Regions from separate parts of the Bradyrhizobium sp. DN3 genome, predicted to be linked through region 3. Evidence: riboswitches for the same ligand, from Rfam matches in the RefSeq annotation. Region 3 holds a riboswitch; each other region holds the start of a gene.
What was found. A riboswitch is a leader RNA that binds a small molecule or an ion and turns the genes downstream of it on or off. The one in region 3 is predicted to bind cobalamin.
Positions count from the first base shown of each region.

Region 1: linked by a shared signal. The riboswitch ahead of AAE027_RS20755 (DUF1636 family protein) and the one ahead of metE (5-methyltetrahydropteroyltriglutamate--homocysteine S-methyltransferase) in region 3 are both predicted to bind cobalamin.
Region 2: linked by a shared signal. The riboswitch ahead of AAE027_RS20690 (energy-coupling factor ABC transporter permease) and the one ahead of metE (5-methyltetrahydropteroyltriglutamate--homocysteine S-methyltransferase) in region 3 are both predicted to bind cobalamin.

Region 1 is NZ_JAULLN010000013.1:206,883-209,142, reverse strand. It holds gene AAE027_RS20765 (cobyric acid synthase) at 1-493, opposite strand, end outside; gene cobO (cob(I)yrinic acid a,c-diamide adenosyltransferase) at 506-1,141, opposite strand; cobalamin riboswitch at 1,181-1,400, shown strand; gene AAE027_RS20755 (DUF1636 family protein) at 1,495-1,869, shown strand; gene cobW (cobalamin biosynthesis protein CobW) at 1,866-2,260, shown strand, end outside.
Region 2 is NZ_JAULLN010000013.1:192,988-195,247, forward strand. It holds gene cobF (precorrin-6A synthase (deacetylating)) at 1-628, opposite strand, end outside; gene AAE027_RS20690 (energy-coupling factor ABC transporter permease) at 675-1,352, opposite strand; cobalamin riboswitch at 1,390-1,609, opposite strand; gene cobA (uroporphyrinogen-III C-methyltransferase) at 1,655-2,260, opposite strand, start outside.
Region 3 is NZ_JAULLN010000020.1:132,960-135,219, forward strand. It holds gene metE (5-methyltetrahydropteroyltriglutamate--homocysteine S-methyltransferase) at 1-833, opposite strand, end outside; cobalamin riboswitch at 936-1,138, opposite strand; gene AAE027_RS27300 (nodulate formation efficiency C protein) at 2,128-2,260, shown strand, end outside.

The DNA.
Region 1 (2,260 bases), on a different contig from region 3:
CGCCGACCAGCACGACCGGCACGTCGGCCTTGCGCGAAAAGCCCATATTGGCGATGTCGGCCTTGCGCAGGTTTACTTCGGCCGGGCTGCCGGCGCCTTCGACCAGCACCAGATCAGAGCGTGCCTTCAGCCGCTCAAAGCTCTCCAGCACGGCGCCCATCAGCGAAGGTTTCATCGCCGCATAGTCACGTGCACGGGCGGTTGCGATGCGCTTGCCGTGGACGACGACTTGCGCGCCGACATCGGTCTCCGGCTTCAGCAGCACCGGGTTCATGTCGGTGTGCGGCTCGACGCCTGCGGCGAGCGCTTGGAGCGCCTGGGCGCGGCCGATCTCGCCGCCATCGACGGTGACGGCCGCGTTGTTCGACATGTTCTGCGGCTTGAACGGCAGCACGCGCAGGCCACGTCGCGTGAAGACGCGCGCCAGGCCGGCAACGATGAGCGACTTGCCCACGTCCGAGCCGGCCCCTTGGATCATCAGCGCGCGCGCCATAGCGAGATGGTCTCAGAATTCGACGCCGGCTTGCGCTTTGATGCCGGAGCGGAAGGGATGTTTGACCAGCGTCATCTCGGTGACGAGGTCGGCGATCTCGATCAGCTCGTCCTTGGCGTTGCGCCCGGTGAGGACGACATGCGTCATCGGCGGCTTCTGCGTGGTGAGGAATTCGACGACCTCGGCGATATCGAGATAGTCGTAGCGCAGCGCAATGTTGATCTCGTCGAGCACGACCATGCGCAGGTTGGGATCTGATATCAGCTCCTTGGCCTTCTCCCAGCCGGCGCGCGCGGCGGCGATGTCGCGGGCGCGGTCCTGCGTCTCCCAGGTGAAACCTTCGCCCATCGCGTGGAACTGGCAGAGATCGCCGAAATGGCCGGTGAGCAGGCGCCGCTCGCCGGTATCCCAGGCGCCCTTGATGAACTGCACCACTGCGCAGGGGAAGCCGTGGGCGACGCAGCGGACGATCATGCCGAAGGCGGAGGACGACTTGCCCTTGCCGGCGCCGGTGTGGACGATGATGAGGCCTTTTTCGCCGCTCTTGGTCGCCATGATCTTGTCGCGGGCGGCCTTCTTCTTCGCCATTTTTGCAGCGTGGCGGGCGTCGGTTTGCTCGCCCGTTTGGGTCTCTGGTTCAGGCGTCATCGTACCAGTCCTTCGGCTTGACAAGTGGCGGCCAGCGGCAAATGGTGGGCCGGCGTTGGTTCCTGTCCTATGACAGGCGAAGAGGGAATGCGATAGGGTCCGAATCGGCAAGATTTGGGTCCAAAATGCAGCCGCCCCCGCGACCGTGACCGGAGAGATGCCCGAAGCCACTGACCCCTGACGGGATCGGGAAGGCGGGGATCGAAGGGCAAGGCCCTGCTCCGCAAGCCGGGAGACCTGCCAGCGCGGACGATTTTGGACCGGCGGACGGGGTGTTCCGCGACGGGGAAACGGGCCCCTGAAAAGTGGTTCGTGCGCCTCTTCGCCTCCCGCTGTTTATTCTGGAAGAGGCGATGACGGTCACACTTCACGTCTGCATTACCTGCCGTGCTGGTCAGGCGCTTGGCGAGGGCGAGACGACGCCCGGCAAGCGGTTGCATGGTGCGATCCTGGACGCCGGCGTGCCCGATGGCGTCAGCGTGGTTCCCGTCGAATGCCTGTCGGCCTGCAGCCAGGGCTGCTCGGTCGCGCTCAGCGCACCCGGCCGCTGGTCCTATGTCTATGGCCGCCTGTCGGATGCGAACGCGCGCGACGTGATCGCGGGCGCTGCGGCCTATGCCGCCGCGCCTGATGGCCTCGTGCCCTGGCGCAGCCGGCCGGAAATATTCCGCAAGCAATCGCTTGCCCGCATTCCCCCCATTGCCGTCGTGCCGGAGGCCGCCGAATGAATTCGCTCGCAAAAGTCCCGGTCACGGTGGTCACGGGTTTTCTCGGCTCCGGCAAGACGACGTTGATCCAGCATCTGCTCGCCAATGCCGGCGGCAAGAAGCTCGCCGTGCTCGTCAACGAGTTCGGCAGCGAGGGCGTCGATGGCGAGATCCTGAAGTCGTGCGCCGACGCCAATTGCCCCGAGGAGAACATCGTCGAGCTCGCCAATGGCTGCATCTGCTGCACTGTCGCCGACGATTTCATTCCGACCATGGAGCAGCTCTTGGCGCGCCCAGTGCGGCCCGATCACATCCTGATCGAGACCTCGGGCCTGGCGCTGCCAAAGCCGCTGCTGAAGGCCTTCGATTGGCCGGAGATCCGCTCGCGCATTACGGTCGACGGTGTGATCGC
Region 2 (2,260 bases), on a different contig from region 3:
CGGGCATGCCGAGATAGGCGCCCCACCAGATCTGAAGCCCGGCGGGATCGAGCGACTGGAACGCCGTGCCGCCGTCGAGCATCACCACCACGGTATCGGTGCCCTGCGGCCAGCCGCCTTCGCGCAAGCGCCGCCCCGTCGTGACCAGGAACGGCTCGCCGATGTCGTTGAGCGGCAGCGCATGCGCCGCGCACAGCGCCTGGATCGAGGTGATGCCAGGCACGACCTCGATATCAGGCAAGGGATCGAGCCGCCGCGCAATGCGCAGCGAGGAGTCGTAGAGCGAAGGATCGCCCCAGATCAGCAGCGCAACCTTGCCCTCGCCGGCGAGATGATTTGCGATCGTTTGCGACCAGGTCGCGGCCACCGCATCGTGCCAATCGTCCACGCCCTTGCGGTAGTCCGCCTCAGTCGCGTCACGCACCGGCAAGTCGAACTCGGCGATGCGCGTGCTCTCGCTGGTGAGCACGTCCGCGCAGATCGTCCGCCGCAGATCCGCAAGATCGGATTTCGCCGTCCCCTTGCGCGGGATCAGGACGAGATCGGCGGCGTTGATGGCTTGGATCGCGGCGCGCGTGAGCTGCCCGGGATCGCCGCAACCGATGCCTATCAGGGAAAGCGTGAGCATCGCGAGCGCGAAGGGCGGCCGCGCCGGCCGCCCGTTCGCTTGTCTCTTAAGCGGCGTTATGCAGGCGCGGCGTGACGAGGCCGGGCGCGGTGACGCCACGCAGCCATTTCGCCAGCGCCAGCACGGCGAGATCGGCGAGCGGCTCGATCACGATGACCAGCGCATAGGATGCTGCAAACGTCGCGATATTGGCGAGATTGGTCGCGCCGAAGCCGGAGCCATACAGCGCCCAGAACGCCACCCAGGCGACGATGCCGGACTGATAGGCGGTCGAGAGCGCCAGCGCCTGGCGGTATTGCAGATCGACGTAAGCCGTGTTGCGCGGAATGATCCGCGTCGCCAGCGCCTGGATCGCAAACAGCGGCACCAGAAGCGTGGTGACGTTCATGCCATATTGCGGCAGGTCGGTCGGCACGAAGAAGACGCCCTGGAGCAGCAAGCCGAACGCAAGGCCGAAGGCGGCGGGCGCAGCACCGAACAGCAGGAACAAGGTCGAGCCGAGGATGAAGTGCACCTCAGAGACGCCGACCGGGAAGTGCGGCAGCACCTGGAAGAAAGTGAAGACGAGGCCGGTGGTGGCGAGCGTGCGCGTCGCGAACGAGCCGATGCCCTGCTCGCGCACGGTCTCGACCGCGAGTTTCAAGGCAACGCCGCCTGCGGCGATGCCGGTTGCGTAACTCAACACGAGCTTGGCGCCCGTCACGATCCCTGGTTCGATATGCATGGTTCAGATCCTTCCTGCCGTCACACCCGACGGCCTTGGCCTCAAATCGTGCAGGGCCGGTCTCCTGGCTCGCGGTTCACTGGGGTTCTCCGGCCTTCCCGAGCCTTGCGGCCCAGTGGCTGATCGGAGCCCCTCACCGCTTACAGTCGCGGGGGCGGCTGGGGTTTTGAGCGCCGCAATTGGGTCCGCCCATCCCCATTCCCGATTATGCTCCGGCGCTTTGCGCCGCGTCGAGCACCATGCCTCTCCTGTGTGCCCCTTTCGCGAGCCGGGCGTCAAGTGGCGAAGGGCGACGGCGGCCATCATGACGGATCGTCTCCCGCTAGGGCCCCGAACAGGATGACGGCGGCCGTCGAGGCGGCGCCGCCCCGCGCAAGCTGCTCGGCGAGCTCGGCAATCGTGGTGCGGACCAGCCGCTCGTCGGAACGGCCGAGTGATTCCGCAAACAGCGCCGGCGTATCTGCGGCGAGGCCATGGTCGATCAATTTTGCGGCAAGCGCCGGAAAGGTGCGCCGACCCATATAGACCACGGTGGTTGCCTCGGGATCTGCGAGCGCTGCCCAATTCAGGTTTGGCGGCAGTTCGCCTGTGACGTCGGCACCGGTCACGAACTGCACCCGCCGCGAGGTGTGGCGCCGGGTCAGGGGGATGCCGGCTTGCGCGGCAGCAACGCAGGCGGAGGTGACGCCGGGAATGATCTCGTAGCCGATGCCGGCCTCGCGCAGCGTCTCCAGCTCCTCCTCGAGCCGGCCGAAAATGCCGGCGTCGCCCGACTTCAGCCGCACCACCCGCGCGCCGGTTGCGGCATAATCGACGAGCAGGCGGTTGACATGGTGCTGCTTGGTCGAGGGCCGCCCTGCCCGTTTCCCCACCGCGACGAGGTTGGCGCCGGGACGAGCGAGATCGAG
Region 3 (2,260 bases):
CCGGCAATTGGCAGCCTCAAGGCGGTGTCTAGATTGTCGCCGAGGTCGCCGAAATAGCTGGCAACCATGATCTTGATGGCCGGGCCCTCCTTGGCGAGCCGGTCATAGGCATGTAGCAAAGATTTTCGCGACCCCTCATCCAGATCAAGAACCAGGCAGGGCTCGTCGAACTGAACCCAATTTGCCCCGCGTTTGGCCAATTCCTGCAGAACCTCGATATAGGCCGGTATCAGATCATCCAGTAGTGAGAGTGGCAGGAACGCAGGATCGGCACTCTTGCCGAGCTTCAAGAATGTAACCGGCCCGATCAGGACAGGGCGGGTCTGGAAGCCAAGGGCCTTGGCTTCCTCATACTCCTCGATCGGCTTTCGAGAGCGCAATCTGAAAGTCTGTCCCCTGTGAAACTCGGGGACCATGTAGTGGTAGTTGGTATCGAACCACTTGGTCATCTCCTGCGCGGGTGCGCCAAATCCGCGCGGTCCGTGACCGCAACTCGCACCCTGGTCGTCGCATTGTGAACCGCGGGCCATGGCGAAGTACGTCTTGAGCGAAACGGATTCGGTTTTCGAGGCGTAGATCTCCGGGATGGCGCCAACCATGACACTTGTGTCGAGCACCTGGTCATACAGCGAGAAATCGTTCGATGGAATGACCGTGACGCCGATAGATTTCTGACGAGCCCAGTTCGCGGCACGCAGGCCAGCTGCGTCCTCGAGCAACTGCTGTTCGCTGCTTTTTCCGGCCCAGTAGCTTTCTAGAGCGAGTTTGAGCTCGCGCCTGGGACCGATGCGTGGCGTTCCGAGCGTGGCAACCGGAAGAGAGAGAAGAGACATAGCGTTAACCCATGTTGGGGGCAAAGGCCATGGCGGACGCAGGCAGGGGAAGTCGCGCAGTGCGACGGCTGCTTGGCGCACCACCGGGACACCCCGCCCGTGGACGAATATATTGTCGGGGCAGGTCTCCTGGCTCGCGGGTCATCGCTGCTGTCCGGCCTTCCCGAAGCCGCGCAGGCTTCAGTGACATCGTTGGACAGCGGCTCGCCGCTCACAGTTGCGGGGGCAGCGCCGGCATGTTCACCGGCTTCCCTCTTAGCTCCGGATCAAATGGAAACCGGAGAACCTCGACGACTTGGATTATCGGCAAGAGAACTCTTCCGTCAACCTCTCAGATTTGTCTCAAGCTAAATGCTGCGACATCTGCTACGCGAATGGCCGTGCATCTCTATCGTTGAGACGATGTAGAAGCGCTCTCCAATCAGCGATATCGGAATGACCATCGGAGCTGCCCGCGGCCCGCACGCCAGATAGGTGGAAGGGACAAATGCGGCTTGCGCGGTCGGGACTGCGGCCTCGAGCAGAACGCATTTGATGCAAGCCCCGGCTTCCCAGCGGTTCTTCGAGCACGTCCGCCATCCAGCCGCCTTCTCGACCAACAGGATCCGGGTTGAGTAGGCCCAAGACACCTGGCGAAGCCAGCAACATACCCGGCGAGCACGTTGATTTGCGGTGCCAGCCCGACTCCAAATGCTCGGCGGTGAAGATCGGCTTCGCGTCGTTAGCCATCGAGTGCAAAGCGCAGTTGGCTGAGGCTGCTCTCGAATTCCGGAGCCGAAAGGAGGCGCCAAACGCGCCATGGCCCCTTGGCCGCAAGTGCCCAAAGGCATGGCAGAGATCGAAAGCCCACATTCCGGCAACGATACCGAACCAAACGGTTCAATGGCGGCACACGTGCTCCCAATTCTCATCAGGAACTTGGCACCGAGGCGTTCCGCTGCGCCGTCGAATACCCGCTGCGTGCGAGGATGCATAAGCCGCGATGGATAGGCTGAATGGAACCATCGAAACGTGCGCAAGTCGGAAAGTCGACAAAGAGGACACAAAACCGGTGCGAATTGCCGTCTATTACGTGGCACGAAGAATGCAAGTCCTCGGCATGCCCAGTCTCCTCCTGCTGGGCATGTCCAGCACAGCAAATTGAGGCTGTCGCTGGCAACTGAAGTTAGCGGCGCGCGACATAGAGGGGAGCGCATGCTCGCGCGGGACCGGCGGTCGCCCCGTTGCGTCGCCGCTAACTTCTTGCGCTCGCGCATAACAGGTTGAAGGTTACCCGCTTTGGAACGACGTGTGGATGAATAGGCCGACGGTTATGAAGAAAATGTCTGGAAGACGCGCGCTATGGTTTTGTCTCGGTCGATTCCTGATCTGCCTGGCCGGGCTGGCTGCGACGAGCAACATTGTTCGCGCCAACGACAGCGCGCCTG